One region of the Terrabacter sp. 2YAF2 genome, then DNA from elsewhere that is predicted to be linked to it. Evidence: predicted binding sites of a transcription regulator. Region 1 holds the regulator's gene; the other holds the start of a gene.
What was found. The regulator Rex, encoded in region 1, represses fermentation and respiration genes when NADH is low (regulators of the CRP and FNR family bind a similar motif). The targets are predictions, from matches to a motif close to CTTGTGAANNNNTTCACAAG.
Positions count from the first base shown of each region.

Region 2: the regulator Rex is predicted to act here: its motif matches at 2,855-2,874, upstream of AB4030_RS13950 (geranylgeranyl reductase family protein).

Region 1 covers NZ_JBFRFG010000007.1:163,728-178,303, forward strand. The annotation lists gene aspS (aspartate--tRNA(Asn) ligase) at 1-527, shown strand, start outside; gene AB4030_RS11035 (helix-turn-helix domain-containing protein) at 742-942, shown strand; gene AB4030_RS11040 (30S ribosomal protein bS22) at 1,170-1,268, shown strand; gene AB4030_RS11045 (NAD-dependent epimerase/dehydratase family protein) at 1,533-2,579, shown strand; gene AB4030_RS11050 (1-acyl-sn-glycerol-3-phosphate acyltransferase) at 2,576-4,372, shown strand; gene AB4030_RS11055 (DUF5667 domain-containing protein) at 4,427-5,656, opposite strand; gene AB4030_RS11060 (RNA polymerase sigma factor) at 5,934-6,719, opposite strand; gene AB4030_RS11065 (glutaredoxin family protein) at 6,904-7,179, shown strand; gene AB4030_RS11070 (redox-sensing transcriptional repressor Rex) at 7,323-8,006, shown strand; gene hemA (glutamyl-tRNA reductase) at 8,003-9,385, shown strand; gene hemC (hydroxymethylbilane synthase) at 9,382-10,353, shown strand; gene AB4030_RS11085 (uroporphyrinogen-III synthase) at 10,350-11,999, shown strand; gene hemB (porphobilinogen synthase) at 12,014-12,979, shown strand; gene AB4030_RS11095 (MarR family winged helix-turn-helix transcriptional regulator) at 13,015-13,500, shown strand; gene hemL (glutamate-1-semialdehyde 2,1-aminomutase) at 13,547-14,576, shown strand, end outside.
Region 2 covers NZ_JBFRFG010000011.1:107,777-122,352, reverse strand. The annotation lists gene menD (2-succinyl-5-enolpyruvyl-6-hydroxy-3-cyclohexene-1-carboxylic-acid synthase) at 1-595, opposite strand, end outside; gene AB4030_RS13960 (isochorismate synthase) at 607-1,902, opposite strand; gene AB4030_RS13955 (demethylmenaquinone methyltransferase) at 1,996-2,688, shown strand; gene AB4030_RS13950 (geranylgeranyl reductase family protein) at 2,899-4,218, shown strand; gene AB4030_RS13945 (NADH-quinone oxidoreductase subunit A) at 4,373-4,732, shown strand; gene AB4030_RS13940 (NuoB/complex I 20 kDa subunit family protein) at 4,799-5,353, shown strand; gene AB4030_RS13935 (NADH-quinone oxidoreductase subunit C) at 5,350-6,132, shown strand; gene AB4030_RS13930 (NADH-quinone oxidoreductase subunit D) at 6,132-7,520, shown strand; gene nuoE (NADH-quinone oxidoreductase subunit NuoE) at 7,517-8,278, shown strand; gene nuoF (NADH-quinone oxidoreductase subunit NuoF) at 8,275-9,618, shown strand; gene AB4030_RS13915 (NADH-quinone oxidoreductase subunit G) at 9,615-12,083, shown strand; gene nuoH (NADH-quinone oxidoreductase subunit NuoH) at 12,080-13,492, shown strand; gene nuoI (NADH-quinone oxidoreductase subunit NuoI) at 13,485-14,294, shown strand; gene AB4030_RS13900 (NADH-quinone oxidoreductase subunit J) at 14,291-14,576, shown strand, end outside.

The DNA.
Region 1 (14,576 bases):
TGCCGGAGGAGTTCCCCGTCATCCACTTCAGCGACGCGCTCGCGAAGGTCGGCGCCGACCCGGACGAGCCCGACCTCAGCCCGGCGCACGAGCGCGCGCTCAGCGAGTGGGCCAAGGCGGCATACGACTCGGACTTCCTTGCGGTGGAGGGCTATCCGATGGCCAAGCGCCCCTTCTACACAGCGCCGGAGGGCTACGGGCCGTCTGGGCCACGCGTGTCTTCGGGGGGTGCTCGGGGGGCGGAGCCCCCCGAGGGCAGCAACAGCTTCGACCTGCTCTTCCGGGGGCTCGAGCTGACCACCGGCGGCCAGCGCCTGCACCGCCCGTCGGACTACGCCGCGGCGATGCAGCGGACCGGCACCGACCCCGCGGTCCTCGCCGGCTACCTCGACGCGTTCGCCCACGGCATGCCTCCGCACGGCGGCTTCGCCATCGGGCTGGAGAGGTGGGTAGCCCGCCTGACGGGAGCCGAGAACGTCCGCGAGGTGACGCTGTTCCCGCGCGACCTGCACCGACTCGAGCCGTGAACGGCCCTGACAGGCCCTGACGGGCCGTGACAGGTCCGGAGATCCACAGGCCCGTCATCGGCGTGTCGAGTTGCGCCTCATCGATTCGTTCTGTCGATCGCTTCCCCTCCAGTCACAACTGCCCCTAGTGTTGCCTCTTGCACCTGCGTGCAGTTTCGTCGGAGGGGAAGCCGTCGACGCGGAGGTGCAGACCCACTCAAGATCGGGGTAACACATGTCGAATGAGCGCCAGCTCGCCGAGGTGCGGTTTCTGACCGTCGCCGAGGTCGCCTCGATCATGCGCGTGTCGAAGATGACCGTCTACCGGCTCGTCCACGGCGGAGACCTTCCGGCCGTACGCGTCGGCCGCTCCTTCCGGGTCCCGGAGGATGCGGTGCACAAGTACCTGGAGACGTCCTACATCGACACCGCGTGACTGCAGGTCACCACGCACCTGAGGGGGCGGCCGCGACCACCGGGTCCGACCGCCCCCTTCGGTGTGCACCAGGTGGCGTGATCCACACGCTTTTGGGGTAGCGGCCCTCACGCGCTACGCTGTCAATCCTGTTCGGCTCGTGAAGTTCGACCTATCCTCCTTCGAGGTGTGTCGACGCAGGTCGGCACCAGCTCAGTTCGAGGACACGTCACACGACAAGGACAACCATGGGTTCTGTCATCAAGAAGCGCCGCAAGCGGATGGCGAAGAAGAAGCACCGCAAGCTGCTGCGCAAGACGCGTCACCAGCGTCGCAACAAGAAGTGACCTGACCAGCTCAGGTTCCGGCGGCATCGCCCCGCACGCTCTCGACCCTCACCATCGGTGGGGGTCGTTCGCGTGCTGGGACACGATGCCTGCACGCGTCTGCCGCTGAGAGGCTCGACACATCCGGGTATCCGCACCGGGCCCGGCCACGAATGCGGCCACGCATCGATAGGCTTCCAGTGCGGGGGAGCGAGGGCTGCTCCGCAGCGCGCGCCGGGCCGGGCGTGCACGACGCGTCCGCACCCATGTCGACAGGAGGAGCCGATGGTCAAGGTCGTCCTCGTCACGGGGGTGTCGCGCTACCTCGGTGGCCTCTACGCGCGCCGGCTGTCGACGGACCCCTCGATCGAGCGCATCCTCGGCGTCGACGTCGTGCCTCCGAAGCACTCGATCGGTCGGGCCGAGTTCGTCCGCGCGGACATCCGCAACCCGATGATCGGTCGGATCATGGCGCAGGCCGAGGTCGACACGGTCGTGCACATGAACGTCATCGCGACTCCCAAGGACACCGGCGGCCGGGTGACCCAGAAGGAGATCAACGTCATCGGCACGATGCAGCTGCTCGCTGCGTGCCAGAAGTCCGCGTCGGTGAAGCGACTCGTCGTGAAGTCGTCCGCCGCCGTCTACGGCTCCTCGCCCCGCGACCCCGCGATGTTCACCGAGGACATGAACCCCAAGACCCTGCCGCGCACCGGCTTCGGCAAGGACTCGGTCGAGGTCGAGGGGTACGTCCGTGGTTTCTCCCGGCGCCGGCCCGACGTGGAGATCACCATGCTGCGCCTGGCCAACGTCGTCGGCCCGAGCATCCACACGGCCATCACCGACTACTTCTCGCTGCCCGTCGTCCCGGTCCCGTTGGGCTACGACGCGCGGTTCCAGTTCGTCCACGAGGACGACGCGACGGCCGCCATGATCCTGGCGACCACCGGCCCGCCCGCCGGCATCGTCAACGTCGCGGGTGACGGGTTCCTCACCGTCACGCAGTGCACGGCGATCGCCCGCCGCCCGGTCGTCCCCGTCCCGCTCTCGGCGGCCGGCGTCATCGGCACCATCGTCAGGCGCAGCGGCCTGGCCGACTTCTCGTCCGACCAGCTGACCTTCCTCGCCTTCGGCCGCGGCCTCGACACCGCACGGATGCGCTCGGTGCTCGACTTCGAGCCGCACTTCACCACCCGTGAGGCGTTCGAGGACTACGCCCGCCACCTTCGTCCGGCCGTGCCAGGCGTGGAGGGTGTCGGTGAGGTCGTCAGCGACGCCGCAGGCGGCACCGCCGCAGCACTCTCCCGTGTCTTCGACAGGATCCAGCCGTGACCGCCGACCCCACCAAGGCCGCAGCCTCAGAGCAGGCCACGCCCTCGTCTGCTCCGGCTGAGCAGGGTGCGACGCCGCAGCCCGAGGCGACGACGTCCGCCGCAAAGAAGACCGCCACCAAGAAGACCGCGAAGAAGATGGCGGCAGCGAAGAAGCCCGCGACGAAGAGGGCTGCGACGAAGAAGGCCGCGACGACGAAGACCCGGGCGAAGGGGGCGACGGTCGAGAAGGCCCCGCCGAAGCAGCGTGCGCCGAAGGCCCGACCGGCCCGCGGCGCATTCGCAGCCGGTGCTGCCCGGGCGTCAGGCGAGCGGCGTCGGCGGAGCGGCACGCCCCTCATCCCGACCGCCCCCGTCGACCTCAGCCCGGCCCGGCGGCTGGCTGCGGGCTCCGACGACACGGCGGACGAGGTCATCGTGGCGGCCGTCACGGAGGGCCCGACGGAGCCCGAGACGTCGGCGGCGATGACGCCCAGGGCCATCGAGGCGACGACCGAGGAGTCGACGACCGGGGAGGCGACGACCGGGACCACAGGTCGCGAGCCCGGGGCGCTCGACGTGGCGGACGTCGCCGAGCCCGACGAGCCGTCCGACGCCCTGCCAGCCGAGCCGACCCCGGCCCGGACCCGGCCCAGTCGCGCCTCGATGCGTTCGACGCGTCGGGCCACCACCGGCGCGCCCACCCGTCTGCGCGCCGTCCCGTCGGTCGACTCGGACACCCCCCACGACGAGGCGCGCGGCGCAGACCCGGGCCCACGGCATACGCCATCGCCGGCGGAGGGCGGCTGGGAGCACGCTCTGACCTCGGGGCTGCAGTCGCGCGCCGAGAAGCTCGTCGGCGCGGTGCTCGAGGGCGCCGAGTTCTCCTCGGAGTCCCGACCCGGCCCGACCGAGCTCGTGGAGCTCGCCGTCAACGTGCTGCGCGCGGCTGCCACCTCGGCCGGGGTGCCCGCCGAGGAGGCCGAGCGTCAGGTCGCCGAGGCGCTCGCGTACCTGCGGCGCCGCCTGACCGGCGACTACGTCGTCGACGAGTTCGGGTTCGACGAGGACTACACCGTCAGCGTCCACCTGCCCCTGCTGCGCCCGCTCTACCAGAAGTGGTTCCGGGTCGAGGTGCGCGGCATCGAGAACATTCCTGACGTCGGCGGTGCCCTCGTCGTGGGCAACCACTCCGGCACCATCGCCATGGACTCGCTCATGACGCAGGTCGCCGTCTACGACGAGCACCCGCGCCACCGGCACCTGCGGATGCTCGGAGCCGACCTCGTCTTCCAGATGCCCTTCATCGGCACCATGGCCCGCCGCTCCGGCACCACCCTGGCGGCCAACTCCGACGCGGAGCGGCTGCTCAGCAACGGCGCGCTGGTCGGGGTCTGGCCCGAGGGGTTCAAGGGCGTCGGCAAGCCGTTCAGCGAGCGCTACAAGCTGCAGCGCTTCGGCCGCGGCGGGTTCGTCTCGGCGGCCCTGCGCGCCGGCGTGCCCATCGTGCCGGTGTCGATCGTCGGGGCCGAGGAGATCTACCCGATCCTCGGCAACATGCCGGCGGTTGCGCGGCTGCTCGGGCTGCCCTACGCCCCGATCACGCCGACGTTCCCGCTGCTCGGTCCGCTCGGGATGGTGCCGCTGCCGAGCAAGTGGCTCATCGAGTTCGGGCCGCCGATCGAGACCACGAGCTTCGGGCCCGAGGCGGCCGACGACCCGATGCTCGTCTTCGACCTCACCGACCAGGTGCGAGAGACGATCCAGCAGACGCTCTACAGCCTGTTGATGCAGCGCAAGTCCGTCTTCCTCTGAGACGTCCACCGAGACGTCCACCGAGGCGGCGCGGGGCAGCAGCGGTCCCGCGCGTCAGGGGAGGCCAGGGGTCGGCAGGATCGTGGTGGGCAGCACCTTGGTCGGCAGCAGGGGGACGCCGAGCGTGACCGACGGCACCGAGATCGTCGCCCCGGGCAGGGTGACCCCGCCGCCACCGATCCCGATGGTCGAGGACGTGACGCCGACGTGCGGAAGGCTCACCGTCGCGCCGGGCAGGGTGACGCCACCGCCACCGACACCCACCGACGAGCTGCCCACGCCGACGCCCGGCAGGTTGACGGTGCCGCCGGGCAGCGGGAGGCCCGTGACGGGCGGCACCGACGCGCCGGGCAGGGGCGGAGCCGACTGCGGGGGTCGCGAGAGTGTGACGCCGCCGGGCTGGGACGGCAGCGCGCCGGGGGCGGACGTGCCGCTGCCGGGGCTGCCGGGCCGGGCCGTTCCAGTCAGGCCCGCGAGCGTCTGCCTGGCCGCTGTGGCGCGCTCGCCACACGCGCCGCAGGCTGCCAGCTCCCGCAACGTCGCAACGTCTCCGGCCCCGAGCAGGTTGCGCAGGCGCTGCCACGCCGGTAGCGACGCCGCGGGCACGCGCGGCCGCATGGCGTCGACCTGCGGGATGGCCCGAGCGTAGAAGTCCGACAGCTCCGTCAGCGCCTCGGTGCGCTGCTCCGTCCGGTAGACCTCCATGAGGATCGTCTGGGCGCGGCTGGTGGCGTCGGTCGCCGCGTCGTAGGCCGCGTCGAGGTCGTGTGTCGAGGGGTGGCCGGCGTCGATGAGGTCGCGCGCCTCACCGATGTGCTCCTGCGCCTGGGCGAGGTAGGTCAGGCCCTGGTCGTAGCGGGAGCCTGCGAGCTGGACCGCGACGCGGTCGAGCAGCTGCTTGACCCCGTAGAGCGCGTCACCGGGCACCGCCGAGCGGGACGCGAAGCCGAGGGCCCCGCCGATGACGAGGATGCTGGCGGCAGCGGCAGCGATCATCTTCAGGGGTTTGGCCGCCACCCGCAGCACGGACACGGTGCCACCCATTCCCGGGGTGCCGTCCGTGGGGAGGGGCGCGGCCGCGGGCGCGACGTCGGCCGCGTCGTCAGCGAGCAGGCGGGCCCTCAGGTCGGAGACGAACTCGGCGCGCGGGGCGAGGCCCGCCTGCTCGACCGACTGGACGGCGTGGAGCACGGCGACGAGCTCGAGGATGCCGGGCTCGGCCACCGGTTCGCCGTCGAGGGCGCGTTGGAGGAGCTCGCCGTCGGCTCTGGGTCCGAGGTCCATGTCCCCTCCTTCGTCTCTCGCTTCTCTCGCGTGTCTCGCGTGTGTCGTCGTGCCCGGCCTGGTGGTGGTCAGTCGTGGATGCTGCTGGCGCATCGTCCCCGTCAGGGCGGGAATGGTCTCCCCTCCTGACGCGGCGCCCCGTGCGGGCACGTCGCGGCACGGCATACGACACGGCATACGGCGAGGGGTGGGTGGTGCGGGCCGAGCGTCGGGACGAGCCCACACGCGCCGCCCCTACACCGTGAGAACGACGAGGGTGCCGGTCGGGTTACGCAGGTCACAGCTCGACCCCCTCCAGCGTCCTGCGCAGGGCCCGCGTCGCCCGCAGCTGCAGCTGCTTGACGGCCCCCTCGGACTTGCCGAGCACCTTCGCCGTGTCAGCGAGGCTGAGCCCCTGGAGGAAGCGCAGGGTGATGCACTCCGCCTGGTCGGAGCCGAGATCCCTGATCGCCGAGACGAGCCGCTCGTCGCGCAGCCGCGTCAGCACCTCGGTGTCGGGGGAGTCGACCCGCTCGTCGGCGTCCCGCATGTCCGCGGTCGCGACCTCGAAGCGGAACTTCGCCGACTTCACGTGGTCGGCGATGAGGTTGCGCGCGATGGTGACGAACCAGGCGGCGATGTCCTTGCCCTGCCACGTGAACGAGTCGATCCGTCGCATCGCCCGCAGGAACGTCTCGGACGTGAGGTCCTCCGCGAGCGCGCGGTTGGCCACGCGGACGAGGACGTAGCGGAAGACGGTGTCGACGTAGACGTCGTAGAGCAGCGCGAACGCCTCCTTGTCCCCACCCTGCGCCAGCTCCACGAGGGCGGCGACGCGGGCCTGCTCGTCAGCGTCGCGCTCGACGTGGCGCCGGGAGGTGTGCGAGCCGGGCGGCCCGGGGGCGGCCCGGGTGAGCTCGGCACGGTCGGCCCCCTCGTTGGCCAGGGCCGCCCAGACGGCGTCGAGCGCGGACCGCCAGGTGGGCACGACCGGCAGGCCGAAGCCTCCGGGGGCGGGCATCGCGAGCACGGGCGTGGCGGCCACGAGGGTCGGCGCGGCCCCGCGGACAGGTGTCAGCAGCACTCGCGCCGGGGTCGTTCCCGACGCGGTGACAGGTGGGTACCGGCGCCCCGGTGTCCTGTTCGCGCGCATCGTGCACAGTCTGTCTCACTACGCCCTCGGGCGGGACCCCCCACGCGGCGTCTGTGGCGCATCGAACGCGCCGCTGGGGCGTGCGTGCCCAGCGGGCGTGCCTACAGTGGGTTCCATGTCGAGCGAACCATCCGCCGAGGCTCCCGTGCCACGGTCGGCACCGCGCGTCGTCCTGCTCGGGCGCCCCGGCTGCCACCTCTGTGACGAGGCCCGCGCCGTGGTCGAGCGCGTGGCCGGCGAGCTGGGCGTGGCCTGGCAGGAGCAGTCCGTCGACGACGACCCGGAGCTGCTGCGGCGCTATGCCGAGCAGATCCCCGTGACGTTCGTCGACGGGAAGCGGCACGACTTCTGGCGGGTCGACGAGACGCGCCTGCGCGCCGCCTTGCAGTGACCTGCCTCAGCGGCGCGTCCCATGCCGTGGTAGGCCGCTGAAGTCAACTTTGTGCATGGGTTCACAAACGTCTAGCCTGAACGGGTCCCCACGTGCTCCGCGTTCGGGACAAAGCCTCGTTCGAGAGGAGCCGGTGAGCAAGAGTGACCGCCGACCCAGCACTGCGTCGAGAGATCCCCGACGCAACCGTCGCGCGGCTTCCCGAGTACCTCCGAACGCTCTCCCGCCTCGCTGAGGACGGCGTCCTCTCGGTCTCGTCCGAGGAGCTCGCGGCCGAAGTCGGAGTGCGCTCCGCGCAGCTTCGCAAGGACCTCAGCCACCTCGGCTCCTACGGCGTACGCGGCGTGGGCTACGACGTCGAGACGCTCGCTCTCGAGATCTCCCGCGCCCTCGGCCTGACCGAGGACTGGCCCGTGGCCATCGTCGGCATGGGCAACCTCGGACACGCGCTCGCCTCCTACTCCGGTTTCGTCACGAAGGGGTTCCGGATCGTCGGGCTCTACGACGACGACCCCGCGCTCGCCGACGAGCGCATCGTCGGCGTGCCGATCCGCCCGCTCGCCGAGCTCACCGCGCACCACGCCGTGGACCCGATCGCCATCGGTGTCATCGCGACGCCCGCGCCCGCCGCCCAGGCCGTGTGCGACGCCCTCGTCGGCGCCGGCATCAGCTCGATCCTCAACTTCGCCCCTGCCGTGCTGTCCGTGCCGAGCGGCGTGGACGTACGCCGTGTCGACCTCTCGACGGAGCTGCAGATCCTCGCCTTCCACGCCCAGCGCAAGTCCCTCGCCGCGGGCGACCTCCGGTCGGCGGTGGTGGCCCAGTGAACCTGCTCGTCATCGGACTGTCCCACCACACGGCACCCCTGTCGGTGCTCGAGGCGCTGTCCGAGCGCCCAGACCGAGCCGAGGCCATCTCGGCCTCGGTCCTCGGGTCGGCCACGGCCACCGAAGCGGTCGTGCTCTCGACGTGCAACCGCCTCGAGGTGTACGCGTCGGTGCCGGCCTTCCACCCCGCCGTCGCCGCGATCGGCGAGGCGCTCGCGCTCGCGGCCGGCATCGAGGAGCCGTCGCGAACCCGTCGGCCCGCCGAGCTGACGCCGGGCGCACCGGCGGATGCGTTCGCCGCCCGTGCCGAGGCGCTCGCCGACCACCTCTACGTCCGCTACGACGACGCGGCCGTCGCCCACGCCTTCACCGTGGCCTGCGGGCTCGACTCGATGGCCGTCGGTGAGGCCCAGATCCTCGGTCAGATGCGTGACGCGCTCGCCGGAGCCCAGGGCCGGGGACAGGTGGGGGAGTCGCTCAACGCGCTCTTCCAGGGTGCCCTCCGTGTCGGCAAGCGCGCCCACGCCGAGACCGACATCGACCAGCACAGCGTCTCGCTCGTGCAGATCGCTCTCGAGGAGGCGGCCTCCGTCCTCGGACCGCTCGACGGCGTCTCCACCGCGGTGGTCGGAGCCGGGGGGATGAGTGGCCTGGCCGCCGCGACCGCCCGCCGCCAGGGCGTCGAGTCCCTCACCATCGTCAACCGCACCCCCGAGCGCGCCGAGCGCCTCGCCGCCGCGACGTCCGGAGTGGCCCGGTCGTGGTCCGAGCTGCCCGACGTGCTCGCTGCGAGCGACCTCGTGATCACCTGCACCGGGGCGGTCGGCCACGTCATCAACGCCGACATGCTCACCGAGAGCGCAGCCCGTCGCGACGGTCGCCCGCAGGTCGTCGTCGACCTCGCGCTCCCGCGCGACGTCGAGCCCGTGGACTCCTGGCCGCACGCCGTGCCGGCTGTCACCCTCGTCGACCTCCAGGCCCTGGGACTCCTCCTCGAGGGGCGTGCCGACACGACGCAGGTCGTGCGGGTCCGTGAGCTCGTCACGGGCGAGGTGGCCGACTACCTGACGCGCCGCATGGAGAAGTCCGTGGCCCCCACCGTGGCCGCGCTGCGCGAGCGGGCCGCCACTCTCGTCGCGACCGAGATGGACCGGCTCGACCAACGGCTCCCGGGACTCGACGAGGCGACGAGGGCCGAGGTCGGCCTCGCCGTGCACCGCATCGTCGAGAAGCTGCTCCACACGCCGACCATGCGGGTCAAGGAGTTCGCCATGGAGGGGAGCGGGGACGACTACGCCGCAGCCCTTCGCGAGCTCTTCGACCTCGAGCCCAAGGACGTCGCCAACGTGTCCACGCCCCCCAAGCGGGCCCAGACATGAGCGCCCTGCGCCTCGGCACGCGCCGTTCGGCCCTCGCGACCACCCAGTCCCGCTGGGTGGCCGACCGCCTGCGCGAGGCCGGCCACGAGGTCGAGCTCGTCGAGATCACGACCGAGGGCGACGTGTCCGGTGAGCTGCTCACCGCCATCGGAGGCACCGGCGTCTTCGCCGCAGCCATCCGCCGTGCCCTCCTCGAGGGCCGCATCGACGTCGCCGTGCACTCGCTCAAGGACCTGCCGACGACGCCCGAGCCGGGGCTCGTGGTCGCCGCCGTGCCGGTGCGCGAGGACAGCCGCGACGTGCTCGTGGCTCGCGACGGCCTCACGCTCGGCGAGCTGCCCGCGGGTTCTGTCGTCGGCACCGGCTCGCCGCGTCGCACGGCCCAGCTCGCAGCGCTCGGGCTCGGCATCGAGATTCGTCCGATCCGCGGAAACGTCGACACGAGAATCGGATTCGTCTCCACTGGTGCACTCGACGCCGTCGTGCTGGCCCGGGCGGGTCTCGCTCGCCTCGGACGTCTCGACGAGGCCACCGAGGTGATCGACCCCATCCAGGTGCTCCCCGCCCCCGGGCAGGGCGCCCTGGCCGTCGAGTGCCGGTCCGACCGCGACGACGTCGTGGCCGCGGTCTCGGTGCTCGACGACCCCGACACCCGCGCCTGCGTCGTCGCCGAGCGCTCCCTTCTTGCCGCGCTCGAGGCCGGGTGCACCGCCCCCGTCGGGGCGCTCGCCGAGGTCGTCGAGGGCGACGACGGCCTCGAGCTGTCGCTGCGTGCCTTCGCCGGCACCGAGGACGGCTCCGTCGAGCTGCGTCGCTCCCTCGTCGGCCCCTACTGCGAGCCGGAGGTCCTCGGCTCGCGTCTCGCCCGAATCCTGCTGGAGGACGGCGCCGCCGACATCCAGATCGCCACCACGTCAGCTGGACCTGCCCCAGACCACGCCCCACACCAACCGGAGCAAGTTTCGTGACTCCTTCCCGCCAGCCGTCCGAGCAGACGGACCCGACTCCCACCCACGCGACGACGCCAGCGCGGGTCGCCTTCGTCGGCTCCGGCCCGGGCGACCCCGGCCTGATGACCCTGCGCGGTCGCGACCTGCTCGCCGCCGCTGACGTCGTGGTCCTCGACCGCATCGCCCGTGACGACGTCGTGCTCGAGCACGCCCGACCCGACGTCGAGATCATCGACGCGGGCCACGGCGAGCAGGGCCAGGAGCTCACCCACGCGGTGCGCGCCAAGCTCGTCGTCAAGGCGGCGAAGTCCGTGGCCCCCGGGGGCCTCGTCGTCCGTCTCATGGACGGCGACCCCGCAACCTTCAACGGCCTCGTCGAGGAGGTGCGCGCCTGCCGCAAGGCCGGCATCACCTACGACGTCGTGCCGGGAGTCTCGGCCCTCACCGCCGGGCCCACGTATGCCGGGGTCCCCCTGACGTCGAAGTCCACCGGGGCCGTCCACGTCGTCGGCGTCGAGCGTACGGGCATCGACTACTCCGCCTACGCGGCCGACACGGACACGCTCGTGCTACTCGGCGGCACCGAGGGCATCCGGAACGCGCTCGCCGCACTTCGCGCTGCCGGCCGGCCCGCGGACTCGCTCGTGGCGTTGACGGCCCACGGCACCACGGTGCGCCAGTCGTCCGTCGCCACGACCCTGGGCGAGGCCGACGCCGTCTTCGCCGGCAAGGAGCCGCTCGCGGTCACGCTCGCCGTCGTGTCGCCCACCGTCGCCCTGCGTGACGAGTTCGCCTGGTTCGAGTCCAAGCCGCTCTTCGGGTGGAAGGTCCTCGTCCCGCGCACCCAGGCCCAGGCCGGCTCGATGGTCGAGCGCCTCGCCGGCTACGGCGCGACAGCGGACGTCGTACCCACCATCTCGGTCGAGCCGCCGCGCACGCCGCAGCAGATGGAGAAGGCCGTCAAGGGCCTCGTCACCGGCCGCTACGAGTGGATCGGCTTCACGTCGGTCAACGCCGTGCGCGCCGTGCGGGAGCGCTTCGAGGAGTTCGGCCTCGACGCCCGCGCCTTCGCCGGCCTCAAGGTCGCCGCCGTCGGCGGCGTCACCGCGTCCGCCCTCCGTGAGTGGGGGATCAACCCCGACCTCGTCCCCGCGGGCGAGCAGTCGGCGGCCGGCCTGCTCGAGTCGTGGCCCGAGTTCGACGAGACCCTCGACCCGATCAACCGGGTCCTGCTGCCCCGCGCCGACATCGCGACCGAGACCCTCGTCGCCGGTCTGCGCGACATGGGCTGGGAGGTCGACGACGTCACCGCCTACCGCACCGTGCGCGCCGCCCCGCCGGCCGCGCACATCCGCGACGCCATCAAGGGCGGCGACTACGACGCGGTGCTCTTCACGTCGAGCTCGACGGTGCGCAACCTGGTCGGCATCGCCGGAAAGCCTCACGCCGCAACGGTCGTCGCCTGCATCGGACCGGCCACGGCCAAGACGGCGCAGGAGCACGGCCTCCGGGTCGACGTCCTCGCGCCGGAGGCGTCGGCCCTCAGCCTCGTCGACGCGCTCGCAGGGCACGGTGTCGGCCTCGCCGTCGCCGCGGCCGAGGCGGGCCAGCCGGTGCAGCGTCCCAGCGACAAGCGTCCCGCGTCGCGACGCCGCGCCCGCTGAAAGGGGGCGCCCCGATGATCGAGCGTCCTCGCCGCCTGCGGCAGAACCCCGTCCTGCGGTCCCTGGTCGCGGAGACCCGGCTGCACCCGCGCGACCTCGTGCTGCCCGTCTTCGTCGCCGAGGGCATCACCGAGCCGCGGCCGATCGCGAGCATGCCGGGCGTGGAGCACCACACCCTCGAGAGTGTCGTCGAGGTGGCCCACCGCTGTGTCGCTGCGGGGTTGGGCGGGATCATGCTCTTCGGCGTTCCCCAGCACAAGGACGCCACGGGCTCGGGCGCGGTCGACCCCGACGGCATCCTCAACGTCGCGCTGCGCGCGGTTCGTGAGGCGGTCGGTGACGACCTCGTCGTCATGGCCGACACGTGCCTCGACGAGTTCACCGACCACGGCCACTGCGGGGTCATCGACGAGCGCGGTCGTGTCGACAACGACGCCACCAACCTCCTCTACGCCGAGATGGCCTGCGCCCAGGCACGCGCCGGCGCCCACGTCGTCGCGCCCTCCGGGATGATGGACGGCCAGGTCGCCGTCATCCGCGAGGCGCTCGACGCCGAGGGTCTGACCGACACCGTGATCCTCGCGTATGCCGCCAAGTACGCCTCCGCGTTCTACGGCCCCTTCCGCGACGCCGTGCAGTCGAGCCTGCAGGGAGACCGCCGCACGTACCAGCAGGACGCGGCCAACATCGTCGAGTCGCTCCGCGAGATCGACCTCGACATCGCCGAGGGCGCCGACATGGTCATGGTCAAGCCCGCGATGTCCTACCTCGACGTCGTCGCGGCCGCAGCCGAGCGCTCGTCGGTGCCGGTCGCGGCGTACCAGGTGTCGGGGGAGTACTCCATGATCCAGGCGGCGGCCGCGAACGGCTGGATCGACCTGCGAACGGCGGCGATCGAGTCGCTGACGTCGATCCGTCGGGCCGGTGCCCAGATCGTGCTCACCTACTTCGCTCTCGACGTGCCCGAGTGGACCGCGTGACACCACTACCATCTGTGGAGTCACAGGAGGTCGACATGTCAGGTGCAGGGGACGACGGCGTGCGGTGGCTGAGCCACTCGGAGCAGACCTCGTGGCGCGCCATCCTGCGTGGGACGCGGCTGCTCGAGCGCGCACTCGACGACGCGCTCGGTGACGCCGGTCTGCAGCTGAGCGAGTACGAGATCATCTCGATGCTCTCCGAGAGCCCCCACCACCGGTTGCGGATGTCCGAGCTCGCCTCCATGGTCGTCCAGTCACGCAGTCGTCTGACGCACACCGCCAAGCGCCTCGAGGACCGTGGCTGGGTCACCCGCGAGCAGTGCTCCGACGACAAGCGCGGGGTCGAGCTCGTCCTGACGACGGGCGGCCTGGGTGCCGTCCGCGACATCGCCCGGGTCCACGTGCAGAGCGTCCGCGACAACCTGGTCGACATCATGACCCCGGCGCAGTTCACCGCGATCGGCGATGCCATGGCGATCGTGCGGGACCACCTCGACCCCAACGGGAGCACCGACCGCTGACGACCCGGCAGCACGGACGCCGGGCGACGGTTGAGAGACTGGGGGCATGAGCTCGCAGCCCGTCCCCGTCCAGACCGCCTCCGACGCCCCCGCGTCCGCAGCGCTGCTCGCGCGAGCGAGCGTCGTGATCCCCGGTGGGGTCAACTCCCCGGTGCGCGCCTTCCGCGCCGTCGGCGGCACGCCGCGCTTCATGGCGAGCGGCGCGGGACCGTGGCTCACCGACGCCGACGGCAAGCGCTACGTGGACCTCATCTGCTCCTGGGGCCCGATGATCCTCGGTCACGCCCACCCTGAGGTCCTGGCGGCCGTCAACGAGGCCGCCGCGCGCGGTTTCTCGTTCGGCACGCCGAGTGAGAACGAGGTGCGCCTGGCCGAGGAGATCGTCGCCCGTGTCGAGCCGGTCGAGCAGGTGCGCCTCGTCAACTCGGGCACCGAGGCGACGATGTCGGCCATCCGGCTCGCGCGCGGTTTCACGGGGCGCGACGTCATCGTGAAGTTCGCCGGCTGCTACCACGGCCACGTCGACGCGCTGCTGGCCTCGGCCGGCTCCGGGATCGCGACGTTCGCCCTCCCCGACTCGGCCGGGGTACCGCGTTCGAGCGCCGGCGAGACGATCGTCCTGCCCTACAACGACCTCCCCGCGCTCGAGGCCGTGTTCGCCGAGCGCGGGCACGAGATCGCCGCCGTCATCACCGAGGCAGCGGCCGGCAACATGGGCGTCGTCCCGCCGGCGCCCGGCTTCACCGAGGGCCTGCTGCGCGTCACCAGGGCCCACGGCGCCCTGCTCGTGTCGGACGAGGTGATGACCGGCTTCCGCTGCAGCGCCTCCGGCTTCTACGGCCTCGAGGGGCCGTATGCCGCGGGCGCGCCCGACCTCTTCACCTTCGGCAAGGTCATGGGCGGCGGCTTCCCGACCGCCGCCTTCGGCGGCCGCGCCGACGTCATGGCGCTGCTCGCGCCGCAGGGGCCCGTCTACCAGGCCGGGACCCTGTCCGGTAACCCCGTCGCCTCGGCCGCCGGCCTCGCGACGCTGCAGGGCTGCACGCCCGCGGTGTACGACCGCCTCGACGTCGTCT
Region 2 (14,576 bases), on a different contig from region 1:
GGGCGGATCCGCGCATCAAGTCCGCCGGGGCGGAGTTGTCGGGTCGCTGCCACCACGTGTCCGGGTCCGCGTCCGACGGCAGCAGGTCACCGTCGAGCTGGACGTTGAGCTGGGTCGGGCCACGGCGCGAACAGGCTTGCCCCACAACGAACCCCAGCTCGTCGGGAGACGTGCTGGCTGTGAGGTCGTGGCACGGCGCGAAGGTCCCGAAGATGCCGGCCTGGTCGGTGGTCTGGTTGGCGCCCGTGCCGCGCAGCCGGTCGGGACGGTCCGCGCTGACGACCACCACGCGACGCCCCGTGTGGTGCGCCTCCATGACCGCCGGCAGCAGGTTGCCGACGGCGGTGCCCGACGTCGTGACGACGGCGACCGGTCGTCGTGACCCGGTGGTGAGACCGAGCGCGAGGAATCCTGCCGACCGCTCGTCGACGCGAACGTGCAGGCGCAGGTCGCCGTTCCGGTCGGCGGCATGGAGCGCCAGGGCGAAGGGGGCCGAGCGCGAGCCCGGCGCGAGCACGACGTCTCGGACACCGCCGAGCCACAGCTGCTGCAGCACGTGCAGCGCGAGCTCTGGCGCAGTCCGGTCTCCGGTCACCGTCGCCCCTGTCAGTCGCTCGCGAGCGCGTCGCGCATCGGGATGAGCTTGGCGTCGGACTCGGCGACCTCGGACTCGGGGTCGGACCCGGCGACGATGCCGCACCCGGCATACAGCGTGATCTGCGACGGGTCCTCGGCGTCGAGCGCACCGCTGCGCAGCGCGATGCCCCACGCGCCGTCGCCGCGTGCGTCCATCCAGCCCACGGGCCCGGCGTAGCGGCCCCGGTCCATCTGCTCGAGCTCACCGATCAGCTCGACGGCGCGGGCCGTCGGGGTCCCGCCGACGGCAGCCGACGGGTGGAGCGACGCGGCGAGGGTCAGCGAGGAGGCATCGTCGGCGCTGACGGCGGCGACGTCGGTCGCGAGGTGCATGACGTTGGGCAGGTGCAGGACGAAGGGCGCCTCGGGCACGTTCATCGAGGAGCAGTGCGGGGCGAGGGCCTCTGCGACGGAGCGGACGGCGTACTCGTGCTCCTCGAGGTCCTTCGACGACCGGGCCAGCGAGGCGGCGAGTGCGAGGTCCTTCCCGTCGTCGCCGGTCCGGCGGATCGTGCCGGCGAGCACCCGGGACGTGATGAGGCCCTGGTCGCGGCGCACGAGCAGCTCCGGGGTGGCGCCGACGAGGCCGGCCACCGAGAACACCCAGGTGTTCTCGTAGCGCTCGGCCAGGCGGCGCAGCAGCCAGCGGGGGTCGATGGGGCCCGATGCCGTCGCCATGAGGTCGCGGGCGAGGACGACCTTGTCGACCTCACCCGCACCGATGCGCTGCACGGCCTCGGCGACCGCATGAGCGTAGGCGGCGGGGGAGACCCGGCCGTCGGCGAAGGCCACGTCTCGCGGCGCCTCGGGCTCGCCTGCCACAGAGGGCTTTTCGAGCAGAGTCAGCTGTGGTTCGAGTGAGACGGTCGTGAGCCACCCGTGTCCGTCACGGCGGCCGACGATGGTCGACGGCACGACGAGACGGGCCGACTCGGCAGAGTCCGAGGCGAAGGGGAACGAGCCGAAGCACACGAGCCCCGTGCCCGGTCGCCCGACCTCGTCGCGCACCACCGCGCGCCCGCTGACCTCACGCCACCACGCCTCCGCCGCGCGGAAGCGGTCATCGCCCCTCGACTGGAACGTCAGCGCCGAACCCCACCCGACGAGGCCCTCACCGCGGCGCACCCACGACAGCAGCTCGTCGTGAGGCAGGCCGGAGGGCAGGAAGGCCAGCAGGGAGTCCGCGGCCTCGAGGGGCACCGTGCGGACGACGACCGTCGGTCCCGCTGAGGGGGACGGCGCTCCAGGGGCGGGCAGCGTGGACATCGGTGGCAACTCTACGACCGAACGCCCGGGAACCTCGCCGCGTCGCCGCGGTGCGACCGATGCCACCCCCGTCGCGGGTGCGAGGATGAGCGCATGACCCGTGCGCAGCTGGACAAGAAGCCGGTCGACGTCGCGTCGATGTTCGACACCGTCGCCGAGAAGTACGACGTGACCAACGACGTCCTCTCGCTCGGTCAGGACCGGCTGTGGCGCCGAGCCGTCGTCAAGGCCGTCGACGCCCAGCCGGGGGAGCGCATCCTCGACATCGCCGCGGGAACCGGAACCTCCAGCGAGCCGTGGGCGAACCAGGAGATCGAGGTCGTGCCCGCGGACTTCTCGCTCGGCATGCTCCGGGTCGGTCGTCGTCGCCGCCCCGACATGGCCTTCACGGCCGCCGACGCGATGAGCCTGCCGTTCGCCGACGAGAGCTTCGACGTCGTGACGATGAGCTTCGGTCTGCGCAACGTCGCCGACCCCGAGACCGCGCTGCGCGAGTTCCTCCGCGTCACCAAGCCGGGCGGCCGCCTCCTGATCTGCGAGTTCAGCCAGCCGGTCAACAAGGTCTTCCGCACCGTCTACTCGAACTACCTCATGCGCGCGCTGCCGCCGGTGGCCCGCCGCACGTCGAGCAACCCCGACTCCTACGTCTACCTCGCCGAGTCGATCCGTGCCTGGCCGCCGCAGGGCGAGCTGGCCCGCATCGTCGAGACCGCCGGCTGGCAGCGGGTCGGCTGGACCAACCTCACCGGCGGCATCGTCGCTCTCCACCTCGGGACCAAGCGCTGACGGCATACGACCTCTTGCGTATGCCGCGTGCCCGTCCCGCGGCCACACGTGGCCTCTCGACGTGCGGGAAGCGGCACGACGTGGCCTCTCGACGCTGGGGGGCTGTCGAAGGTAAGGCATGCCTTATCTGACAAGGACGAAAGTGCGGGAATAGACTCCCCGGTAGTTCGTGAAGTTCTTCACAAGCGGTTCGGAAGCGTGCAGGGAGACATGACCAGTTCGAGCGTCGCGCCCAGCCCCCCAGGGGGTGGCGGTGCACCCGTCGAGCGGGCCGACGTCATCGTCGTCGGTGCCGGTCCGGGTGGCAGCGCGACGGCCGCGTACCTCGCTGACCACGGTCTCGACGTCGTCCTCCTCGAGAAGTCGGCGTTCCCGCGCGACAAGATCTGCGGCGACGGCCTGACGCCCCGCGCGACGAAGGAGCTCATCTCCCTCGGCGTAGACACGACCGGCTGGCAGCGCACCAAGGGTCTGCGCATCAAGGGTGGCGGCCACACGCTGCAGCTCGACTGGCCCGAGTCCGACGCCTTCCCCGGCTACGGCATGGTCCGCACCCGCGCCCAGCTCGACGAGGCCCTGGCCCGCCACGCGGTGAGCAGGGGCGCCCAGCTCCACGAGCGCACGAGCGTCTCCGCTCCGCTCCGCGACGCCTCGGGTCGCGTCGCCGGGGTCACCGCCAAGCGCGTCGACGAGTCGGGCCGCGCCACGGGTGAGACGGTCACCTACCGCGCCCCGGTCGTCGTCGCGAGCGACGGCGTCTCGAGCCGTCTCGCGACGGCCGTCGGTCGCCCCAAGCGCGAGGACCGCGTCATGGGCGTGGCCGTCCGGGCGTACTACACCACCCCGAAGCGCGACGACTACCTCGAGAGCCACCTCGAGCTGTGGAGCCGTGACGACGCCGGCAACCGCATCCTCATGCCCGGCTACGGCTGGCTCTTCCCCCTCGAGGACGGTCGCACCAACGTCGGCCTCGGCACGCTCGACACCACGTCGGCCTTCCAGAAGACCGACTACAAGGACGTCATGCGTCGGTGGGTCGAGGACATCTTTCCGGAGTGGCAGCTCGAGCACGACGAGTCGGCCGGCCCGATCCGCGGCGCCGCGCTGCCGATGGGCTTCAACCGCACGCCGCTCTACGCCGACGGCCTGCTCCTCGTCGGCGACTCCGGCGGCATGGTCAACCCCTTCAACGGCGAGGGCATCGACTACGCCCTCGAGGCCGCGCGCCTCGGCGCCGAGCTCGTCGCCCAGGCGATGGCGCGGCCGAGCGACGCTGCCCGCGAGCGGGTGCTCGCGGCATACCCCAAGGTCATGAAGGACGAGCTCGGCGGCTACTTCACCCTCGGTCGGTGGTTCGCCCACGCCATCGGCAACCCCGAGGTCATGCGGCTCGCGACGAAGTACGGCCTGCCGCGCACCCGGCTCATGCCGTTGCTGCTCAAGATCATGGCCAACCTCGCCGACCCGATGAGCAAGGGCGCCAGCGACCGCCTCATCACCGCCCTCTCGCGGCTGGCGCCCAGCGCATGAGCCACGCCTCCGTGGGCGCGACGGTGGCGCCGAGCAGCATCAAGTCGGACGCCCCTAGGATGGGTGCGCCGCGCACCTGCGCCCCTCCAGCCCCCGCAGCCCCTGCCATGCACGCATCGCACGACTCGCACGACCGAAAGGCACGTGACCTCGGATGAACTCCTACGTCCCGATCCTGTTCATGCTGGGGCTCGGCTTCGCGTTCGCCGCGCTGTCGGTCTTCACCTCGCTCGTCGTCGGGCCCAAGCGCTACAACCGCGCCAAGCTCGAGGCCTACGAGTGCGGCATCCAGCCGTCGCCCCAGGCGGCCGGCGGTGGGCGCGTCCCGATCAAGTACTACCTGACGGCGATGCTCTTCATCATCTTCGACATCGAGTCGGTCTTCCTCTATCCGTTCGCGGTGGCCTTCAACAAGCTGGGCCTCTTCGCGCTGGTCGAGATGGTCCTGTTCATCATCACGGTGTTCATCGCGTACGCCTACGTCTGGCGCCGCGGCGGGCTCGAGTGGGACTGACCCCGGATGACGCCGCACCAGCGGCGCACGTCCACGGGTTTCATCAGGAAGGTTAAGGAGTAAGCAATGGGTCTCGAAGAGAAGCTCCCAGCCGGGTTCCTGCTCTCGACGGTCGAGGGCCTCGCCGGCTACATGCGCAAGGCCTCGATCTGGCCGGCCACCTTCGGCCTCGCCTGCTGCGCCATCGAGATGATGGCCGTGGGCACGCCCGACTACGACATCGCCCGGTTCGGCATGGAGCGCTTCTCGGCGACCCCGCGCCAGGCCGACCTCATGATCGTCGCGGGACGCGTGAGCCAGAAGATGGCCCCCGTCGTGCGCCAGGTCTACGACCAGATGCCCAACCCCAAGTGGGTCATCTCGATGGGCGTCTGCGCCAGCTCGGGCGGCATGTTCAACAACTACGCGATCGTCCAGGGCGTCGACCACATCATCCCGGTCGACATCTACCTGCCCGGCTGTCCGCCCCGCCCGCAGATGCTGCTCAACGCGATCATCGAGCTGCACCACCAGATCGAGACCTCGCCGCTCGGCGTCAACCGGGAGAACGCCGCCAAGGCCGCCGAGGCTGCCGCGCTGTCCGCGACGCCGACGCACCAGATGAAGGGCCTGCTCGCATGAGCGACGGCGAGAAGAAGGACGACAAGGGCGCCGTGAACGCCGACACCACCAAGGACCAGTCCTCGGGTCTCACGCCCCACGAGATCGAGCTCGCGCAGCAGCGCACCCCCGCCGAGCCCGAGGTCGTCGGCGTCCGCCACGGCATGTTCGGTGCCACGCAAGGTGCCGACACCACCGGCTACTCCGGCCTCGTCCGGCCGATCCTCGTCGCCGGCGCGTCCGAGCGCCCCTACGGCGGCTACTTCGACGAGATCGCCGACAACCTCGAGCGCGGCCTCGTGGGCGGCACCGCCTCCTACGCCGAGGCCGTCGACCGCGTCGTCGTCGACCGGGGCGAGATGACCATCCACGTCCGCCGCGAGCACCTGCTTGCCGTGGCCCGCGTGCTGCGTGACGACGCCTCGCTGCGCTTCGAGATCGTCACCGGCGTCTCGGGCGTGCACTACCCGAACCGCACCGGTGAGGAGCTGCACGCCGTCTACCACTTCCTGTCGATCACCCACGGCGGGCGGCGGGTCCGCGTCGAGGTCAGCTGCCCCGACGACGACCGCCACATCCCGTCGATCGTCTCCGTCTACCCGGCCAACGACTGGCACGAGCGCGAGACGTGGGACATGTTCGGCATCGAGTTCGACGGCCACCCGGCCCTCACCCGAATCCTCATGCCCGACGACTGGCCGGGCCACCCGCAGCGGAAGGACTACCCCCTCGGCGGCATCCCCGTCGAGTACAAGGGCGCCACCATCCCGCCGCCGGACCAGCGGAGGTCGTACAACTGATGAGCACGCACACCGAGTTCAGCCAGACCGAGGTGCCGGACGCCGGCGCCAACGACGTCTACGCCACGTCCGTGGCCGACGAGCAGGCCAGCGAGGGCGCCCACGTCTTCAACGCCTCCGGCGGCGACTGGAACGACCTCGTCGACGAGGCCACCTCGCTCGGCGAGGAGCGCATCGTCGTCAACATGGGCCCGCAGCACCCGTCGACGCACGGCGTGCTCCGCCTCATCCTCGAGATCGACGGTGAGACGGTGACCGAGGCCCGCGCCGGCATCGGCTACCTCCACACCGGCATCGAGAAGAACATGGAGTACCGCACCTGGGTGCAGGGCGTCACGTTCTGCACGCGCATGGACTACCTCACGCCCATGTTCCAGGAGGCGGCCTACTGCCTCGCAATCGAGAAGCTGCTCGGTATCACCGACCAGATCCCCGAGCGCGCCAACGTCATCCGCGTGCTCATGATGGAGATGACGCGCATCAGCAGCCACCTCATCTGCCTCGGCACCGGTGGCATGGAGATGGGCGCGACGACGGTCATGACCGTCGCCTTCCGTGAGCGCGAGCGGCTGCTCCGCGTCATCGAGATGGTGACCGGCCTGCGCATGAACAACGCCTACATCCGCCCCGGCGGCGTGGCCCAGGACCTGCCGCCCGGCTGCATCGACGCGCTGCGCGAGATGGTCCCCGAGGTCCGCCGCGGTCTCGGCGAGCTCGAGGCCCTGCTCAACGAGAACCCCGTCCTCAAGGGGCGCACCGTCAACGTGGGCGTGCTCAATCTGGCCGGCTGCATGGCCCTCGGCATCACCGGCCCCGTGCTGCGCTCGACGGGCCTGCCGCACGACCTGCGCAAGCTCGACCCCTACTGCGGCTACGAGACCTACGACTTCGAGGTCAAGACGCGCACGAGCCAGGACGCCTACGGCCGCCTCCGCATCCGCATCGACGAGATGTACGAGTCGCTGAAGATCATCGAGCAGGCGACCGACCGTCTCCAGGCGGACGAGGGCCCGATCATGGTGGCCGACAAGAAGATCGCGTGGCCGGCGCAGCTCGCGCTCGGCAGCGACGGTCTCGGCAACAGCCTCGACCACATCCGCGAGATCATGGGCACCTCGATGGAGTCCCTGATCCACCACTTCAAGCTCGTCACCGAGGGCTTCCGGGTGCCGCCCGGCCAGGCCTACGTCGCCATCGAGTCGCCGAAGGGCGAGCTGGGCTGTCACGTCGTCTCCGACGGCGGCACGCGCCCCTACCGCGCGCACTTCCGCGACCCGAGCTTCAACAACCTGCAGGCCGTGGCCGCGATGTGCGAAGGCAGCCAGATCGCCGACGTCATCGTCGCCGTGGCCTCGATCGACCCCGTCATGGGAGGTGTGGACCGTTGAGCGGCCACGACGCTTCAGGCCACCTGCACGTCAGCCCCGAGTCCAAGGCGCCGTATGCCGCCGACGTCCTCGAGAAGCTGCACGCCGACGCCGCCGAGGTCATCGCGCGCTACCCGCAGAAGCGCTCCGCGCTCCTGCCGCTGCTGCACCTCGTGCAGTCGGTCGACGGCTACGTCACGGGCCGTGGCGTGAGCTTCTGCGCCGAGGTGCTCGACCTCACCGAGGCCGAGGTGAGCGGTGTCGCCACCTTCTACACGCAGTACAAGCGCCACCCCAACGGTGACTACACCGTCGGTGTCTGCACCAACACGCTGTGCGCCGTCATGGGCGGCGACCTGATCTTCGACCGGGTCTCCGAGCACCTCGGCATCGGTCACGACGAGACGACCGAGGACGGCAAGATCACCCTCGAGCGCGTCGAGTGCAACGCGGCGTGCGACTACGCGCCGGTCGTCATGGCCAACTGGGAGTTCTTCGACAACCAGACGCCCGAGAGCACGATCGGCCTCGTCGAGGACCTCCGCGCCGGCAAGGACGTCGCCCCGACGCGCGGAGCCGCCAAGGTCTGCACGTTCAAGGAGGTCTCGCGGGTCCTCGCGGGCTTCGAGGACGGTCGCGCCGACGAGGGCGTGGGCGCCGGCCCGGCGTCGCTGCTCGGCCTGAAGATCGCCAACGAGCACGGCTGGGTCGCGCCGGGTTCGGACCGCGGCAACGGCTCGCGCCCATCCACGGCCGACGGCAAGGAGGGATCGAAGTGACCGACACCCTGACCCCGATCCTCACGAAGTTCTGGGACGACCCGCAGTCCTGGACCCTCGCGACGTACGAGCGCCACGACGGCTACAAGGCCCTCACGAAGGCGCTCGACATGGAGCCGCAGGCGATCATCGACGCCGTCAAGGACTCGAGCATCCGTGGCCGCGGCGGCGCCGGCTTCCCGACCGGCATGAAGTGGTCGTTCATGAGCCCGCCCGACGGCGGTCCGCGCTACCTCGTCGTCAATGCCGACGAGTCCGAGCCGGGCACGTGCAAGGACGTGCCGCTCATGATGGCCAACCCGCACGCCCTCATCGAGGGCGTCATCATCGCGTCGTACGCCATCGGCTGCGAGCACGCCTTCATCTACCTTCGTGGTGAGGTCGTCCACGTCTACCGTCGCCTGCTCCGTGCCGTCGAGGAGGCCCGCGCGGCCGGCCACCTCGGCACGAACGTCGGTGGCAAGGGCGTCACGGTCGACATCACGGTGCACGCCGGCGCCGGTGCCTACATCTGTGGTGAGGAGACGGCGCTGCTCGACTCGCTCGAGGGTCGCCGCGGCCAACCGCGCCTCAAGCCGCCGTTCCCCGGCGCGGCGGGCCTCTACGCCCGCCCGACGTCGGTCAACAACGTCGAGTCCATCGCCTCGGTGCCCGGGATCATCCTCGAGGGCTCCGACTGGTTCAAGGGCATGGGCACCGAGAAGTCCACGGGCTTCGGCATCTTCAGCCTCTCGGGCCACGTCACGAACCCCGGCCAGTTCGAGGCCCCGCTCGGCATCACGATGCGCGAGCTCATCGAGCTCGCCGGTGGCATGCGCGGCGGCCGCAAGCTGAAGTTCTGGACGCCCGGTGGTTCGTCCACGCCGATCTTCACCGACGAGCACCTCGACGTGCCGCTCGACTTCGACTCGGTCGCCGCGGCCGGCTCGATGCTCGGCACCCGCGCGCTGCAGGTCTTCGACGAGACCGTCTCGGTCGTGCGCGCCGTCGCCCGGTGGACCGACTTCTACGCCCACGAGTCCTGCGGCAAGTGCACGCCGTGCCGCGAGGGCACGTGGTGGCTGCGCCAGATCATGAACCGCATCGAGGCGGGGGAGGGCACGCAGGACGACATCGACAAGCTCGTCGACATCTGCGACAACATCCTCGGCCGCAGCTTCTGCGCGCTCGGTGACGCGGCGACGAGCCCGATCACGTCGGCCGTCCAGTACTTCCGCGAGGAGTTCGAGGCCGGCATGCACACGCCGGCGCACGAGCTGTTCCCGCCGGAGCGGTCGGTGCTCTTCCCGGTCCCGGCCCCCACGTCGACCAAGGAGTCCAGCGGGATGGTGTCCGCATGACCGTCACGACCTCCCCGTCCGCAGGCGGCAACGCCGTCGACAAGGGCGGCAACGCGCAGGTGCCCCCGAACCCCGACCACGTCGGCCTCACGATCGACGGCGTGCCCGTCAGCGTGCCCAAGGGCACGCTCGTCATCCGGGCCGCCGAGACCGTGGGCATCGAGATCCCGCGCTTCTGCGACCACCCGCTGCTCGACCCGGTCGGGGCGTGCCGCCAGTGCCTCGTCGACGTGGCGATGCCCGACCGTGACGGCAACGTCCGCCCGATGCCCAAGCCGCAGGCCTCGTGCACGATGACGGTGTCCGAGGGCATGGTCGTCAACACGCAGCACACGTCCAAGGTCGCCGACAAGGCGCAGCAGGGCGTCATGGAGCTGCTCCTCATCAACCACCCGCTCGACTGCCCGGTCTGCGACAAGGGCGGCGAGTGCCCCCTGCAGAACCAGGCGATGAGCTCCGGGCGCCCGGTGTCGCGCTTCGAGGACGTCAAGCGCACCTACCCCAAGCCGGTCAACATCTCCTCGCAGGTCCTGCTCGACCGCGAGCGCTGCGTGCTGTGTGCCCGCTGCACCCGCTTCTCCGACCAGGTCGCCGGCGACCCCTTCATCGCGCTCGTCGAGCGTGGCGCGCTCCAGCAGATCGGCATCTACGAGGACAAGCCGTTCGAGAGCTACTTCTCGGGCAACACCGTCCAGATCTGCCCGGTCGGCGCGCTGACCGGCGCCGCCTACCGCTTCCGCAGCCGGCCGTTCGACCTCGTGTCGACGCCGTCGGTCTGCGAGCACTGCGCGAGCGGCTGCGCCATCCGCACCGACCACCGTCGCGGCGTCGTGCTGCGCCGGATGGCGGCCGAGGACCAGGCCGTCAACGAGGAGTGGAACTGCGACAAGGGCCGGTGGGCGTTCACCTACGCCACGCTGCCCGACCGCATCCAGCTGCCGATGGTGCGAGACGACAGCGGCGAGCTCAAGGTCGTCGGCTGGCCCGAGGCCCTTGCGGCCGCGGCTGCCGGACTGTCGCGCGCCCGGACCGCCGGCGTGCTCGTCGGCGGCCGCGTCTCGGCCGAGGACGCCTACGCCTACGGCAAGTTCGCCCGCGTGGTGCTCGGCACGAACGACGTCGACTTCCGCGCCCGGCCGCACTCGGCCGAGGAGGTCGCCTTCCTCGCCGAGCACGTCGCCGCGACCGGCCCCGACAGCGGCGCGGTGACGTACCCCGACCTCGAGGCCGCCAAGGCCGTCCTCCTCGTCGGCTTCGAGCCCGAGGACGAGAGCCCGATCGTCTTCCTGCGCCTGCGCAAGGCCTTCCGCAAGCGCAAGACGCAGGTGTATGCCGTCGCGTCCCACGCGACGCGCGGCCTGGACAAGGTGGGTGGCACCCTGCTGCCGACCGTGCCCGGCCACGAGGCCACGGCCCTGGCCGACCTCGCGGCTCCCGCGCGCGAGGCACTGGCCGCGGGTGGCGTCATCCTCGTCGGTGAGCGCCTCGCCACGGCCCCCGGTGCGCTGCGCGCCGCGGCCGAGCTCGCCGCCGCCACCGGTGCCCGGGTCGCCTGGGTGCCGCGTCGGGCGGGGGAGCGCGGTGCCCTCGAGGCGGGCGCGCTCGGTGCGCTGCTGCCCGGAGGCCGCCCCGTCGCGGACGCCTCGGCTCGCGCCGAGGTCGCCCGGGTCTGGGAGGTCGACCACGTCCCGGCCGCTCCGGCCCGTGACACGGCCGGCATCATCGCCGCGGCTGCTGCGGGAGACATCGAGGCCCTGCTCGTCGGCGGCGTCGACCCGTCCGACCTCGGTGACGCGGCTGCCGCCGCGGCGCTCGAGAAGGCGTTCGTCGTCTCCCTGGAGCTGCGCGAGTCGCCCGTCACGGCTGTCGCCGACGTCGTGCTGCCCGTCGCGCCGCAGGCCGAGAAGACCGGCACCTACGTCAACTGGGAAGGCCGCGTCCGCGCCTTCCAGGAGGCGCTGGAGAGCAACGCCGTCAGCGACCACCGCGCCCTCGACATGCTCGCCGGCGAGATGGGCGTCTTCCTCGAGACCCGCACGCAGCACGAGATCCACGCCCAGTTCGAGGCCCTCGGGCCCTGGGGTGGGGACCGCGCCACGAGCGCTCCGGAGGGCCAGCGCGCCGCCGCGGCGCCGGTGGGCACCGGCGACTTCGTCCTGTCCACCTGGGCCACGCTGCTCGACGCCGGCCGCATGCAGGACGGCGAGCCGTTCCTGGCCGGCACCGCACCGCTCGCGGTCGCGCGCCTGTCCGCGGCCTCGGCCACCGGGCTCGGCGTCGTCGACGGCGACGCCGTCACCGTGACCGGCCCCGTGGGCAGCGTCACGCTGCCGGCGGCCGTCACCGAGGACATGGTCGACGGTGTCGTCTGGCTCCCGACCAACGCGAAGGACTGCTCGATCCGCACGGGCCTCGGCACCGATGCCGGTGGCCGCGTCCACGTCACGAAGGGTGGTGCGGCATGAGCCTCGGCCTGACCGCATACGGGGTGGCGGCCGCGCTGCCCATGACCGAGAACCCCACGGCCGACTTCAGCGACACCCCGTGGTGGCTGGCCCTGATCAAGGCCGTCGGCATCTTCGTCTACCTGCTCATCTCGACGCTGCTCGTCATCTGGTTCGAGCGCCGCGTCATCGGCCGCATGCAGCAGCGCCCGGGCCCGAACCGCAACGGTCCCTTCGGTCTGCTCCAGACCCTCGCCGACGGCATGAAGTCGATGCTCAAGGAAGACATCACGCCGGCCCGCGCCGAGAAGCTCATCTACACCCTCGCGCCGCTCATCGCCGCGACGATGGCGTTCGTCTCCTTCGCGATCATCCCGGTCGGCGGCACGGTGTCGATGTTCGGCCACCGGACGCCCCTGCAGGTGACCGACGTCCCCGTCGCCGTCCTGCTCGTGCTCGCCGTCGCCTCGGTCGGCGTCTACGGCATCATCCTCGCCGGCTGGAGCTCGGGCTCGACCTACCCGCTGCTCGGTGGCCTGCGCTCGACCGCCCAGGTCATCAGCTACGAGATCGCCATGGGCCTCTCGCTCGTCGCGATCTTCCTCTACAGCGGCTCGATGTCGACCTCGGCCATCGTCTCGGCGCAGAGCTCGCTCTGGTATATCCTCCCGGCGTTCTTCAGCTTCGCCGTCTACGTCATCACCATGGTCGGCGAGACCAACCGTCTGCCCTTCGACCTCGCCGAGGGCGAGGGCGAGCTGACCGGTGGCTTCCACACCGAGTACTCCTCGATGCGCTTCGCGATGTTCTTCCTCGGCGAGTACGTCAACATGTTCACCGTCTCGGCCCTCGCCACCACCTTGTTCCTCGGTGGCTGGCAGGCCCCGCCGTTCATCTCGGCGATCAACGACAACATGTTCGGCGGCGGCTGGTGGGGCCTGCTGTGGTTCACCGCCAAGCTGTGGCTGTTCATGTTCATCTTCGTCTGGCTCCGTGGCTCCCTGCCGCGCGTGCGCTACGACCAGTTCATGCGCTTCGGCTGGAAGTTCCTCATCCCGATCACCCTGGCCTGGGTCGTCGCCGTCGCGTTCATCCGCGGCGCGCAGCTCGGCTTCCTCGGTGACAGCAAGCTGACCTTCGCGAACCGCGAGCTGTCGGTGGCCACCGTCGTCATCGTGGGCATCGTCGCCGTCATCGCCCTCGCCGCGGCGTGGATCTGGGACGACAAGCGCGCCGCCCGGGCCGCTGCCGAGGACGAGACGCCGCCGGAGGAGATCGACCCCTTCGAGGACGGCTACCCCGTGCCGCCACTGCCGGGCCAGCGCCTCGCCGAACCGACCCCGCGCCTGTCCTCGTCGCGGCAGCCCGTGCTGACGACGAGCAGCGCCGCCAGCACCTCGACCGCCGTCAAGGAGGAGGACCATGGCTGACGACACCGTCGGCAAGCACGTGTCGCCCCGGAGCCCCGCCCAGGGCTCGGAGGTCGGCGCGCCGCGTGACCAGCGATCCGGCAGCGACGAGCGCGAGAAGGGCTTCCTCTCGGAGCTGTTCGCGCCGGTGGCCGGGTTCGGGGTGTCGTTCTCGACGATGTTCCGCAAGGTCGCCACCGAGGAGTACCCGGAGAAGCCGCGCCCCACGGCGCCGCGCTTCCACGGGCGCCACCAGCTCAACCGCTACCCGGACGGGCTCGAGAAGTGCATCGGCTGCGAGCTGTGCGCCTGGGCCTGCCCGGCCGACGCGATCCTCGTCGAGGGCGCCGACAACGACGACACCCCGCTCGACCAGGGTGGCAAGGGCCGGTTCAGCCCCGGCGAGCGCTACGGCCGCGTCTACCAGATCAACTACCTGCGCTGCATCTTCTGCGGCCTGTGCATCGAGGCGTGCCCGACCCGCGCCCTGACGATGACGAACTTCTACGAGCTCGCCGACAACGACCGCGGCAAGCTGATCTTCACCAAGGACCAGCTGCTCGCCCCGCTCCAGAGCGGCATGCTGACGGCACCGTTCCCGATGTCCGACGGGCTCGAGGAGCGCGACTACTACCAGGGCAAGGTCAGCGGACCGACGGACGCGCAGCGCGCCTACGTCGAGGCCCGCGACGCGGTTGCGGACGACGACGACGCGTATGCCGGCGGACCGGGCAACGTCGGGGCCGCCGTGCCCGGGGCCCACGACATCGTGCACTCGACCCACCCGACCGCTGCAGACACCCGGGAAGGGGCCAACCCGTGACCTCCACCGCCGAAGCCGTCGGCTTCTGGCTGCTCGCCCCGGTCGCGGTCATCGCCGCGATGGGCCTGCTCTTCGCCAAGAAGGCCGTCCACGCCGCCCTCGGCGTGGCGCTTGTCATGTGCATCCTCGGGATCTTCTACATCATGCAGAAGGCCGACTTCCTCGGGATCGTGCAGGTGTTCGTCTACACCGGCGCCGTGATGATGCTCTTCCTCTTCGTCCTCATGCTCGTGGGCGTCGACTCGTCCGACTCGATCGTCGAGACGATCAAGGGCCAGCGCT